Regions from separate parts of the Shewanella sp. YLB-07 genome, predicted to be linked through region 3. Evidence: predicted binding sites of a transcription regulator. Region 3 holds the regulator's gene; each other region holds the start of a gene.

Region 1 (4,546 bases), on a different contig from region 3:
ATATCGAAGTGTTCATCATAGAAATATTGGCTGATATTACTGATGTGTTTCGGCTCAGGGCTAGCAGTGCAGGCCTGGAGGAGCAGTAGTACAATAATTGCGGACGGGATTTTCACCATAGGTCTCAAGCCTTAAGTTTCGATATCCTTGGTGTAGCTTACGTCATGATGAAAAAACACGCAGAAAATAAAAGTTACAAAAAGTTAACAAGTCCGTTGTTTTAGCAGCAAGATCACTTGATAACAGGGTCAGCCTGATCGCCAACCGCATCCACCTGAATATAGACATCCCGATTCTGATACTGATAAGGCCGATAAAATAAGCCATGGCAGGAATAATAGGCGTAGGGTCTAGCCAGTAAGATACATCCTGTGGGAAGGGCTTGTAAGATCTGGATCTGTTGCTGCATTCTGAGGGCTTCTTGCCATTGATGATCCCGTAAAACCTGATCTCTCACGGCAAAGGCATCAAATGGCTCGCTGGACTTGCGGACCACGACTTGTCCGGCATAGCTTAGCGCCGACAAGCATAGTACGCCTAAGGTGAAGAAAGCTAAACTCGTCTTACCAAGCGTCTTGAAAAATCTCATCTCTGGCTGCCCCGTTCATGTTTAAAGCACATAGGTCTTCTCTTCATGATACAAAAAAACAGGGCATAATGCCCTGTTTGATTGGTGAATAGCTGCGCCTTACAAGTATAAGCTCTTGCCTATTTTAACGAGCACTCTTGACTGACACGAACTCAGGGTAGGCATCTATGCCACAATCTGCTGCATCCATCCCCTTATACTCGTCCTCTTCGGTAACACGGATCCCCATGGTCAACTTAAGCACATACCAGACTACAAAAGAGGCTGAGAATACCCAGGCAAAGATAACGCCAGCCCCATAGAGTTGACCTAAGACAGTCGCATCGGCGTTAGACAGCGGCACGAACATCAGACCGAAGAAACCCGCCACACCGTGAACCGAAATAGCACCCACGGGATCATCAATCTTAAGCCTGTCTAACGCCACAATGGAGAAAATGACCAGACCACCGGCAATCAGGCCTATCACGGCCGCAAAGGAAATTGAAGGTGATAAGGGATCGGCAGTAATAGCCACGAGTCCAGCTAATGCGCCATTGAGTATCATGGTCAGATCTGCCTTTCCCCACACCATCTTACAGACGACGAGTGCCGACACTGCGCCAAATGCCGCCGCAGAATTGGTATTAAGGAAAATTTTAGCCACCGCGGTTGCGTTTTCTGTATCGGATAACAGTAACTGTGAGCCACCGTTAAAGCCAAACCATCCCATCCACAGTATAAACATACCCAGAGTCGCCATAGGTAAGTTTGACCCCGGGATTGGGTTGATTTGGCCATTTGGCCCATATTTCCCCTTACGGGCACCCAACAAAAGAACGCCGGCAATCGCTGCAGCCGCACCAGCCATATGAACGATACCACTGCCGGCGAAATCGACAAATCCAGCCTCAGACAGGAAGCCACCGCCCCAGGTCCAATAACCCTCAACTGGATAAATAAAGGCTGTCATTACGACAGAGAAAGCTAAGAAAGCCCATAGTTTCATGCGCTCGGCAACCGCACCGGAAACGATGGACATAGCGGTAGCGACAAACACCACCTGAAAGAAGAAATCAGACTCGAGTGCATGATCTGCATCATCGGCTTGACTGCCAATAAATGTACCGATAGAAGGTAACCAGCCACCTTCACCGTTATCGACATACATGATGTTATATCCCACGATCAGATACATCACGCAGGCAATCGAATACAGACACACATTCTTGGTGAGAATTTCTGTGGTGTTTTTGGAGCGTACGAGTCCGGCCTCCAGCATGGCAAAACCGGCCGCCATCCACATGACTAACGCACCAGAAATCAAGAAATAAAAGGTATCCAGAGCGAACCTTAATTCAGAAACTGTCACCCCTAATTTGGCTAAATCTTCCATCACGCTTCTCCCTTATAATGCTTCGCTATCGGTCTCGCCCGTACGGATACGGATAACCTGTTCTAGGTCGGTGACAAAAATTTTGCCATCTCCAATCTTGCCGGTACGGGCAGCATTGGTAATCGATTCAATTAACAACTCAAGATTCTCGGCCTTGGTCGCAATGTCTAATTTAACCTTAGGGAGGAAGTCCACCTGATACTCGGCGCCTCGATACAGCTCGGTATGCCCTTTTTGACGACCGAAACCTTTAACTTCAGTAACTGTCATCCCCTCTATACCCACACCAGCAATTGCTTCGCGGACATCGTCCAATTTGAACGGTTTAATGATAGCGCTGACCAGTTTCATTCTGACCTCCAAGGTATTTTGGTTATTTATTTCTAATTTTAACTATTCAATCATCAGGCCAAGTCAACAAACCATTAACTTTTAATGAGTTAATAAAATCCAGGCAAATACCATCGAATACAAATGCACCAAACGAGTGCGAATATTCGGACCTCGCACAAATATAGCGCACGCAAATACTTGGGCTTGTCATGGCTATAGCCAACCTGTAACGGGAGTTAAATTGAATGAGCCCCAAAGGCAATAGAGCAATAGAGAATTAGCTGATTAGCTGACTAAGATACGGATGTCATAGGGGGAGTTTTTGATTTTAGAATGTGGATTTTGAAATAGAGGTTTTACGCAGTTTTTTTTAATTACACCTTACCGTTTACATAAGGTGTCATGTTTTTAGGGGGCCATCTCTTATGGCTAACAACTTATAGCTTAAGACTATTCTGGTATTTATTTTCTAATAAAATAAATCGCTACGCTACTGAATATCACTGCCGGCATCACGGCGCCGAGGAAGGCAGGCAAGCCATAGACCAGAGTCAGAGGTCCGAAGATTTCACTGCTGATATAGAAGGTAAAACCGGCAATAACCCCCAACAACACCCGAGCGCCCATGGTCACGGTTCTCAAGGGACCAAACACGAATGAGAGCGCCACCAACATCATCACAGCAACGGTGACGGGCTGCATAACTTTACGCCACAACGCCAACTCATAACGGCCAGAATCTTGATTGTTCAACTTAAGATAGTCCAAGTAGCCCATCAAACCTTGAATAGAGAGTGATTCGGGCTTGACCGAGACGACACTCAACTTATCTGGTGTCAGTGTCGAATCCCAGCGATACAGGGTCAGGTCGGTCAGTGTCACCTTGTCCTTGGTCAAATCTGTTTGCCTGACATCGATAAGACGCCAGTGATCATTTGAGTATACGCCGCGCTCGGCATGTATTGTCTTCACTAAGGTCAAGGTGCTATCAAACTCATACAAGGTAATATTGCGCAGGCTGTTAATATTTTCCACTTCGCCGATATTGACGAACAGATCACCATCTTTTGCCCAGATCCCACGACTCGATTTGATCAGACTGCCACCGGATACCTTGAATGCTTGCAGTTCATTAGCGCGCCTTTCCGCCGCCGGCGCTCCCCACTCACCGAGCACCATAATCATCAGCATGAGTGGCACGGCAGTCTTCATTGCCGACAGGGTGATTTGAAAGCGAGACAAGCCAGAAGACTGCATCACCACGAGTTCCGACCCCGACGCCAGCATACCCATACCGATCAAAGCGCCGAGTAATACCGCCATAGGGAAGAACATCTCGATATCACGAGGAATAAGAAACAGCACATAGATGCCTGCATCTAGCATGGTATAGCTACCACGACCTACGACACGAAGTTGATCCACCCATTTTATAATGCCAGACAGACCGGTGAGAATAAGCAGACACAGGGCCGAGCTGCTGACTAAAGTTCTGGCGATATATAAATCTAATATTTTCACGCACTGACCCTCTTGCGCTTAAATATCCCGCTCAGTTTAACACCGGAAGGACGCTCTTTGCCTAAGAGCAGTATCCCCATGAAGAGGGCGGATGCATGTATCCACCACATCCCCAGATACTCAGGTATCACGCCGTCTTCCAGCGCTTTACGCCCAGCAATCATCAGACCAAAATACCCCAGATAGAGTAGAATTGCCGGGAACATCTTGGCGAACTTGCCCTGACGCACATTAACCCTGGCCATAGGCACGGCAATAAGGGTCATTAAGGGGATAGCTAAAGGAATGGCCAGACGCCAATGAAATTCAGCCGTTGCCGCGGGTCCCTCTATATCCATCAGCTCTTTAATAGGCATGGCGGAGAGCTTACGACGGCGTTCATCGACCGGTTGCTCCTTGATCTGCATCTGGTAGCTGCCGAACTCGATGATCTGAAAATCCACTTGCTTAGGCGTCGCTTGGTATTGCACACCGTCACTCAGTTGCAAGCGCTGACCACCAGTCTCATCCTCGATGACCTTACCACCTTCGGCAACGACGATATTACTGATACCTGATTCATCATCTGGGTCTGGTAGTTGTGCTACGAACACCTTTTTCAGCTCGTTATTGCGACCAATTCGTTCGACAAAAAGCACGGCTCTGCCATTGGGACTGGTTTGAAAACGTCCCTGAGTGATGGCTGCCAGCCCCGCTTCTGACTGAGCATGCTCGAGTACCTGATTCTG
Region 2 (4,546 bases), on a different contig from region 3:
CCTAAAGTCTTCCTTGTCGATTCCTTTCAGTACATTCCGTGTATACAATCTTCCAGATTGCAAATCTTTCCATCCTGGATAATCTGGCTTCCTTGATAGCGACGCTCAATCCTAAAGCGCCTCATCCATGACTGAATCCTTTCAGTGACGCTTCCTCTGCCACTGTCGATCTTCCTGATCACTGTATCCATTCACTTCATACATTTCCTTGTACGAGTTAAATTCTAGATGATCTTAATAATAATAATGTTCAAATACCAAACACCAAGATTAGCGCTAACTAAAAAACACAACAATGACAACACCAAGGCATTGTTTTAAAACAGAATACCCCAATCCATGTAGCATAACCATGACAAAAAAATTCTCTTGTCTTACATTCATGTGAGAGATGTCTCACACTAACGAAAGCAAATAAAGATGAAGACCAGAATATTGGCGATACTATATTTTGCATGATTCGAAAAGTGTAAACCTAACTCTGGACGGAACACGCGCAAAAGAAAGGGCACACCATTAGGCGTGCCCGATACTTATACTTTTTAGCTATCCTGCTAACTTACTTGCTCCCTGCATCATCCTTAATTATCTAGCTCCCTTTCTCTTCCCTGGGTCCATTTTATTTGGTAATCCTTATACCAAATCATACTCAATCCTTAAGTGTGTCCCCCTCTCTTCTCGAGAGTCATCCTTTAATCTATCCATGAAATCACATTCAAAATTAGACCAATTATTCACTTCGAAGTGCGAGCTGCATATCAGCTATCTTGTCCATTTAAATGCTCATTACATCCCTGTAAAAATGTCTAATAACAGATTAGGTTTCATCCTGAAATCAATAAGCGTTCTGCTATTAACTTAATAAGAATGATAATTGTAATGACAGCTATATACTCCTGCTGTAAGAAAAACAATAAAATCACATTCACAAAAAAAGCAAAGGAAAACCAATAACCATTTGAATTTTAATAGTTAGTTTTATCCGCAAAAATGAACAGTGAATTTCACACCACTTTGTCCCACATGGATGTAAGAGATATCTCACAGAGACTCAGGACGATGTTTACTTCACATATTTTGAATATTCGTGAATAGCCCACTGGGTAATGGGTAATGGGTAATGGGTAATGGGTAAAATAACTTATCGCAGTAATCTTGGTACTAACAGACTATTGAGGCATGCTGCTAGTTTATCTTTTAAATAATGGTGAGACTCTCTGAGCTAACATCACCCAGTCCGCCAAAAAACTATAAAGCGGATGTTGAAAAGTTGCCGGGCGGTTTTTCTCAAACATGAAATGACCCACCCAAGCAAAACCATAGCCCACTACCGGCAGAAGTATAAGCAAGTGGAAATTGCCACTAAAAAGGATTACTCATTATCTTGCCCTCGATAAAACAATAACTCTCCCTCAACCTTACCGATAAAGAGAGTCTCTAGGGCGGTAAAACCATGCAGGCTAAACAACTGAGCATGTTGCTGTTCACTAGCAAAAACACCAATACCATCCATTTCTGGTTGCTCATCACACCAACTCAAAACCGCTTGCACCAACTTACTACCTAAGCCTTTTTTCTGTTCAATAGGCGACACTGCAATAAATTGTAAAATGCCACAATTCGGACTCGGCAGGTGCTCTAACAAACAGGACTCTTTCTTAATCAAGGCTTGTGTCGATTGCCAACCGGTACTGATAAGCATCTTTAACCGCCAATGCCAATATCGAGACTCCCCCAGAGGCAGCTGCTGAGACACAATACATGCTACCCCGAGCATTCGCTCTCCCTCAAATAACCCAATTAACGTCTGTTCTTGTTGCCACAATTCATTTAACTCCTCCCTAATCGCCCCTCTGAGCTTTTGCTCATACATGGCAAGATCACCAGAATGAAATGATTCAATAAAAAAAGGGTCATCGTGGTAGGCGTTATAAAGTATCGAAGCCGCCACACGAAGATCTTCAGCCGTAAGGTATACCGCTCGATAGGTTTCTAATGTTTGATTATCTGTTGCCATCGGTTTAAGTTATCCCTTGATCTAAATCAATTAACAACCAATGTAGCAAGCAAGTTAAAGCGTGTAAATATTAATCATAAAGCGCTATTTATCCGTCAATTTAATGAAGTTTGATCCATACTAATATTTAAGCCACCTGTGTTATTCAGATAAGCGATAGGAAACCAACAATATGGACACCACACCTCAAGATCTTAGTCATCTTTTTGATCAATTAGGATTAGATAATAGCGAACAAAGTATTAACACATTTATCGCAAATCATACGGTACCCGCTAACGTTCTGCTCTGTCAGGCTGATTTTTGGAATGATTCTCAGAAGAGCTTTTTAAAAGAGGCAATTGAAGAGGACGCCCAATGGTCTGAGTTAATCGATCATTTAGACGCCCAACTTAGGTAATTTAGTTTACTAACTAGATATTTTTGTAGGCCATATTTCCCCAGCCTACAAGGGTATTATTGCTGATAACCACAGGAGTACATTCATCTTTTGTGGTTTTACCATCCCCCTTGTTACGCTGTGTGCGATAAAACAGCACATGAACCTCTTTGTCTTTCTCAATATAGGCTTCATTAAAATCTGCAGTTCCCATCAAGACGGTAACTTGATCTCGAGTCATACCCAGACTTAATCTAGCCAAGTTTTCACGATTGGTATCTTGAGTCTCTTCCCAGCCCTCTTGACCATTCCATCCCGATTCCCCATCACCAATATTGAGTACGCAGCCAGATAAGCTTAAACTTGTAATACCAATTAATGCCAAACCAATTAAATTTGTTTTCACTATGACTTCCTGTTTCTTTATTATAGATAACCTCAGAGAAAGCAAAAAACAAGCCAATAATACATCCTTTTGTTAAATAAGGATTTAATGTAGTAAACTCAGATCATACTGGTCACATTTACTAAACAAGTGAGAAAGATAACCAACTATGAGCCCAATAGAACAAATATTGGTAGCGGCTAAATCGATATCGATTGCAGGAAAAAAACCTAGCCTTGCACTGATCAAAACAAAAATTGGCAACAGTATTCCTATGCCCATACTGATCCAGGGCCTGCAGCAATTTAGGGCGATGGATGCTAGCTCAATAGAGAAGATCCCGAGTCAGGGTAAAATGCATGCAGCGGTCGTCCCTGATGAAGGTAAGTCCGAACTTGATCAGTTAAAAGCAGAGCTTACTCAATTAAAACTAGCCTACCAAAACCTTAATTCTCGATTAGAACAGCTTGAAAACCATAAAATGAAGGTGAAAAAATAATGCATGTTGTTGAATTAAGATTTGAATGTTTTGACAACACCACCATAACAGCAGCCGAAAAAACAATTAATGGGTTACTCGAAGCTTATAGAGCCAATGGGCAAATTTTAGGCCGTGAATTCGCCGTGGCATTCAATGATGGAGAGTTTAGAGTCAGGCTCTTGATGCCAGAGAAAAGTAGTTTAGCGAAACGTTTTAACAGCCCATGGGTTGAAAGAGCACTCGTCGAACTGACAGAGTCAAAAATACTCGCCCCGAGAGAAAAATACATAGGTCAAGACATCAATTCAGAAATCAGCAGCTCTGAAACACCAAGTTGGCAGCTTGTTTATACCAGCTATGTGCACATGTGCTCACCAGTACGAAACGGTGATACCTTGCAGCCCATCCCACTCTACCAGCTGCCAGCAACATTCAATGGCGATCATAAACGCATCATTCGCTGGCAAACTGAGTGGCAAGCCTGTGACGAACTGCAGATGGCTGCAGCAACAAAAGCTGAGTTTGCAGCATTAGAGGAGTTAACGTCTACGTCGAGTGATCTATTTCGCCGAGGCTGGGATCTGAGAGGTCGCATCGAATACTTAACAAGAATCCCAACCTATTATTACCTCTATCGTGTCGGCGGAGATAATCTAGCAAGCGAGAAAACTCGCCCCTGCCCCCGTTGTGGCAATAAAAACTGGCTTCTCGATGAACCTTTATTAGACATGTTCCACTTTCGCTGTGACAGCTGCCGAATCGTGTCAAACATCTCTTGGGATCATCTTTAGCTAGAAGCAATGAGGTCCAATAACCCCCAAGAGTTCGCGCATAATATCTTGTTACTTACCGCGCAGGTTTCGCCACATTAACTTAAACCGATTCCAAATTCCCGGATGGTCCAACTCAGGCATAGGCTCCTCGATATGAAGCTCAGGAGGCGCAATTCTAGGGGTTAGTTGGGCAATAAACTCATTTAAACTGCTAGTTAATTTTTCAGATGGCGCTTCACCAGGGATCTCAATCCAGACGCTGCCATCACTATTATCTACCGTTAGCATCTTATCTCCATCACCTAGCACACCGATAAACCAGGTAGGTGCTTGCTTTAATTTCTTCTTCATCATCAAATGACCAATCATATTTTGCTGTAGGTATTCAAAATCTGTCTGATTCCATACCTGTAATAGCTCCCCTTGTCCCCAATCACAATTAAACAGCAGAGGAGCTGAGAAATATTCGCCAAAAAATGCCCCTATGTCTGGGCTTAACTCTATATCTAAC
Region 3 (4,546 bases):
GTGGCTATCGATGTCAGTTTAAGACCAGATTATATTGCCGATAACCTACGTAGTGTCGATTATAATGACAAGGGGTTAGTCAACAGCCGAGTCACAGCTACCCATATGGAGCACTTTGATGAGGCCAATATGACCTATTTCACTCAGCCCATATACCTAATCTATCCCGACGGAGGCCAAGCTAAATGGCGCCTTCAATCGACGATGGGGACACTCAATAAGAAATCAGGCAAAGTCGTTCTCGAGAACAATGTTATTATCGATTCCATAAGCCCTGAAGAACCGATTCAAACCATGAAAACCAGTTACTTGGAATTAGATCTCAATACCATGGTCATGACCTCAGATCGTGAGGTTTACATCACAGGTACTGATTTTATTATCCAAGGTGTGGGTTTGTTCGGTGATCTTAACGCCCAAAAAGTACAATTATTGAGTAAGGTTAAAGGGATATATGAGGTCAATTAGCTTGGCTTTGTGCTAGCCCAAAGCCATATTTTAGAAAAACAGACTCAGACCAACAATACCTATGATCCATATGTGTTGTGAACAAGACAAGTACGCCATTTGAAGGACGATATGAACAAACATAACTTAATCATCGCTGCTCTACTGTGTATCACAAGTTTTAGTGGCATGACAAAGCAAGATGATCTCATGCAAGAAGTTAAGATCTCGGCAGCGAGTCAGGAAGCCGATATCAAGAATAATCAGATGATCTTTCATGGTCCAGTGGAAGTGACTCAGGGATCGATCAAAATTTTAGCCGACGAACTCAGAGCCTCCTCTAAAGAAGATGGCGGCGGAAAAACACTTGTCGCCATCGGAAATCCCGCGACATACTCCCAGATAATGGAAGATGGACGCCCGGCTTCTGCCAGTGCCAAAGAAATTAGGTATGAGCTATCGAGCAGAACCTTAACCTTGGTAGGTAATGCCACGCTGGAGCAAGATGGTAGCCGAGTAACAGGTAATATGATTCGCTACAACATAGCTAAGCAACAGTTGATAGCAGAAAGCAAAGGCAATGATAGGGTTATCACCATTATTCAGCCAGAAAGCTATCAGGATACCAGTCAAGATAAGGCCAAAGAACAAGAGCCAGCTACGGAGCCGCTGCCGACTCAATTACCAGAAGTCGAGCCAGCTGAAACGAACAATCAAACCAGCAAGCAAGACATTATACCTACTCAGTTACCAGTCATAGGGCAGGAGAAACAATGAGCCAGATGACGCTAAAGGCAGTCAACCTTGCCAAGAGTTATAAGAATAGAGCCGTAGTTCAAGATGTCAGTATCACAGTCAAAACCGGACAGATAGTCGGTCTGTTAGGCCCTAATGGCGCGGGAAAAACCACCACTTTCTACATGATCGTAGGCTTAGTACAGAGTGATAAAGGTAGGATCTTAATCGATGATGATGATCTGACCTTAGATCCTATGCACTTGAGGGCAAGAAAAGGCATAGGTTACCTGCCTCAAGAGGCGAGCATCTTTAGGAAGTTATCGGTTAGGGATAACATAATGGCGGTACTACAGACACGTTCAGATATAGATAACAACACCCGGGAAGAACAACTCGAGAGCCTTCTGGAAGAGTTTCATATTACCCATATTCGTGACAGCCAAGGCATGGCACTCTCGGGCGGTGAACGCAGACGCGTCGAGATAGCCAGAGCCTTGGCAGCTAACCCTAAGTTTATTCTCCTCGATGAGCCCTTTGCAGGGGTGGATCCTATTTCGGTTATCGACATTAAAAAAATCATCGAGCAGCTTAAGAGTCGCGGCTTAGGTGTACTGATCACTGACCATAATGTGCGTGAAACTTTAGACGTATGTGAGCGAGCTTACATAGTCAGTCACGGAAATTTAATCGCTGAAGGTACACCCGCCGAGATCTTGGACAATAAGCAAGTACGAGCTGTGTACTTAGGTGAACAATTCAAGCTATAGTTAATCAAGAGACTCATTCTTAACGCGCATTAAGGGATGAGTATTTATCGACACTCGGCTTACTCAGCCTAAGGTCCAGGGGCTCAGAGAAACCCCAAACAAGTCAAAGCAGGCTTTCTCATTTTATAATTACAATGAAGGGAATAGCGGTAAATGAAAGCGTCACTCCAGCTTAAAATGGGTCAGCAGTTAACCATGACACCACAACTGCAGCAGGCTATACGTCTATTGCAACTATCGTCGCTGGAACTGCAACAAGAAATCCAACAAGCGTTAGACTCCAACCCCCTTCTCGAACTAGATGAAGAACAGGTTGACCCCCCAGTCAATGGTGAAGATAAGACCATAGACGCAGAAGACTTTAACGCCACGGGTGATGGCGAAGGTGATGGTCCAATCGACAGCTCTGCGGTTGAAACCTCAGAGGCAATAACCCAAGATTCCATGCCAGAAGAGCTCCCCATGGACACCACTTGGGATGAAGTCTATACCGCGTCTCCGAACTCGAGTTCTGGTGCCATGCGCGACGATGATATGCCCTTCCAAGGCGAGACCAGCGAAGGTTTGTATGAGCATCTCGAATGGCAGAAGAACCTGACACCGTTTTCTGATAATGATCTCGCCATAGCGACCGCCATCATAGATGCCATTGATGAGAGGGGCTATCTCACCCAAAGTGTTGAAGATATTCTCGAGGCCATGGGTGATCCAGAAATTGAACAGGATGAAGTTGAAGCCGTCCTCAAACGTATCCAACACTTCGATCCTATCGGCATAGCAGCCAGGGACCTCAGCGAATGTCTCTTGATTCAACTGGCACAATACGCAGATACAACCCCCCACATAGATAATGCCAGGCTCCTTATCAAAGATCATCTGGATCTGATCGCAGGACGTGATTTCCGCCAGTTAATGCGTAAGACTAAGCTTAAGGAAGATGATCTCAGAGTCGCCATTGAGTTAATCCAAACGCTTAATCCCCGCCCAGGACTCGCCATTACTCCAGGTAAAGATGAGTATGTCATCCCAGATGTCACTGTGACCAAGAAGAAAGGTCGTTGGATGGTTGAGTTAAATCCAGACAATATGCCGAAGATCAACGTCAACCAACATTATGCATCCATGGTGAAAAGTACCAAGAATCAATCAGATAGTCAGTTTATTCGTGGTCACCTGCAAGAGGCTAAGTGGTTTATCAAGAGCTTAGAGAGCCGCAACGAGACCTTACTGAAAGTCTCAAACTGCATAGTTAAATTCCAACAGGGCTTCTTCGAATTCGGTGAAGAAGCCATGAAACCTATGGTATTGAACGACATAGCCGAAGCCGTAGAGATGCACGAATCCACCATATCCCGTGTCACCACACAAAAATATATGCATACCCCGAGGGGCATATTTGAGCTGAAATACTTTTTCTCCAGCCATGTGGGGACCGATGATGGCGGCGAGTGTTCATCTACCGCCATTCGTGCTTTCATAAAGAAGCTGGTTGCAGCCGAAAATCAACAGAAACCACTCAGCGACAGTAAGATGGCTTTGCTATTAGCAGAGCAGGGAATTCAGGTCGCGAGGCGCACCATAGCTAAGTATCGTGAAGCCATGTTGATTCCACCATCGAATCAACGTAAGAGTTTATAAAGAAGGAAGTAAGGTCGTCACCTAAATAGAAAAATCTACTTAGCCACGACCTGATTAGCGCTCATGTTGAGCGCTAATCACCAGAAGCAGCCTGTAGTCGATAACCCTTAGGCTCAACTCCTGGTATAACAGGGAATTATGTTGTGAGTTAAATCCCGAAAGATTTTTCTACAACCTACCTAAGAGTTAAATTGGACACTGGAGGAGTATTTCTATGCAAATAAACCTAACTGGACACCATATAGAGATCACTACATCGCTAAGGCAATATGTCGAAGAAAAGTTCACTAAGCTTGAACGACATTTCGATCAGATCAATAATGTACACGTTATTTTAAATGTTCAGAAAATGCAGCAAAAAGCCGAAGCTAAACTCCACCTTGCCGGTGGTGAGGTTTTTGCTATGTCAGAGAACGCTGACATGTACGCCGCTATCGACTCCCTGATTGATAAGCTCGACCGTCAGGTTATTAAACACAAAGAGAAGCTAACAAAGCATTAATAATGGAATTAAGCACCATCCTGCAGCCGGAATGTACAACTTGCGCCACTCCGGGCAGTAAGAAAAAGGTACTGGAACTCATCAGCGATCTTGCCGCTGTCCAGTACCCAACCCTATCTTCACAAGAGATTTTTGAAAGTCTCTTGGCGAGGGAAAAAATGGGAAGCACAGGTATAGGTAATGGTATTGCGATTCCTCATGGTAGGTTGAGCAATATAAGTCAACCGGTTGCTGTATTAATCAAGTGCGAAGAGCCTATCTCCTTCGACGCCATTGATAAGCAACCTGTAGATATACTATTTGCACTTTTAGTCCCTGCGGATCAATGTGAGCAGCACTTGAGTACTCTGTCATCCATGGCTGAGAAACTCAATAACAAGCATATTGTGAAACAGTTACGAAAAACTCAAGATGAGTCAGAACTCTATCAGGTGATAACACAATGAAACTGGTG

Evidence for each region. Region 3 encodes sigma-54, which starts transcription at its own class of promoters, with help from an activator protein. Its sites were predicted from a motif close to GTTGGCACGNNNNTNGNNT; they were not measured.
Region 1: the regulator sigma-54 is predicted to act here: its motif matches at 2,360-2,378, upstream of FS373_RS12975 (P-II family nitrogen regulator).
Region 2: the regulator sigma-54 is predicted to act here: its motif matches at 2,842-2,860, upstream of FS373_RS05125 (DUF3192 domain-containing protein).

Annotation. Positions count from the first base shown of each region.
Region 1 covers NZ_VOQB01000005.1:231,295-235,840, forward strand. The annotation lists gene FS373_RS12960 (tetratricopeptide repeat protein) at 1-119, opposite strand, end outside; gene FS373_RS12965 (hypothetical protein) at 233-589, opposite strand; gene FS373_RS12970 (ammonium transporter) at 714-1,964, opposite strand; gene FS373_RS12975 (P-II family nitrogen regulator) at 1,977-2,315, opposite strand; gene lptG (LPS export ABC transporter permease LptG) at 2,760-3,818, opposite strand; gene lptF (LPS export ABC transporter permease LptF) at 3,815-4,546, opposite strand, start outside.
Region 2 covers NZ_VOQB01000002.1:281,827-286,372, reverse strand. The annotation lists partial or broken gene FS373_RS05140 (Mpo1-like protein) at 1,191-1,367, opposite strand; gene FS373_RS05135 (GNAT family N-acetyltransferase) at 1,373-2,017, opposite strand; gene FS373_RS05130 (DUF2789 domain-containing protein) at 2,190-2,417, shown strand; gene FS373_RS05125 (DUF3192 domain-containing protein) at 2,431-2,802, opposite strand; gene FS373_RS05120 (hypothetical protein) at 2,951-3,280, shown strand; gene FS373_RS05115 (Zn-ribbon-containing protein) at 3,280-4,053, shown strand; gene syd (SecY-interacting protein) at 4,105-4,546, opposite strand, start outside.
Region 3 covers NZ_VOQB01000011.1:108,531-113,076, reverse strand. The annotation lists gene lptC (LPS export ABC transporter periplasmic protein LptC) at 1-468, shown strand, start outside; gene lptA (lipopolysaccharide transport periplasmic protein LptA) at 580-1,224, shown strand; gene lptB (LPS export ABC transporter ATP-binding protein) at 1,221-1,952, shown strand; gene FS373_RS21745 (RNA polymerase factor sigma-54) at 2,106-3,590, shown strand; gene hpf (ribosome hibernation promoting factor) at 3,805-4,092, shown strand; gene ptsN (PTS IIA-like nitrogen regulatory protein PtsN) at 4,095-4,538, shown strand; gene rapZ (RNase adapter RapZ) at 4,535-4,546, shown strand, end outside.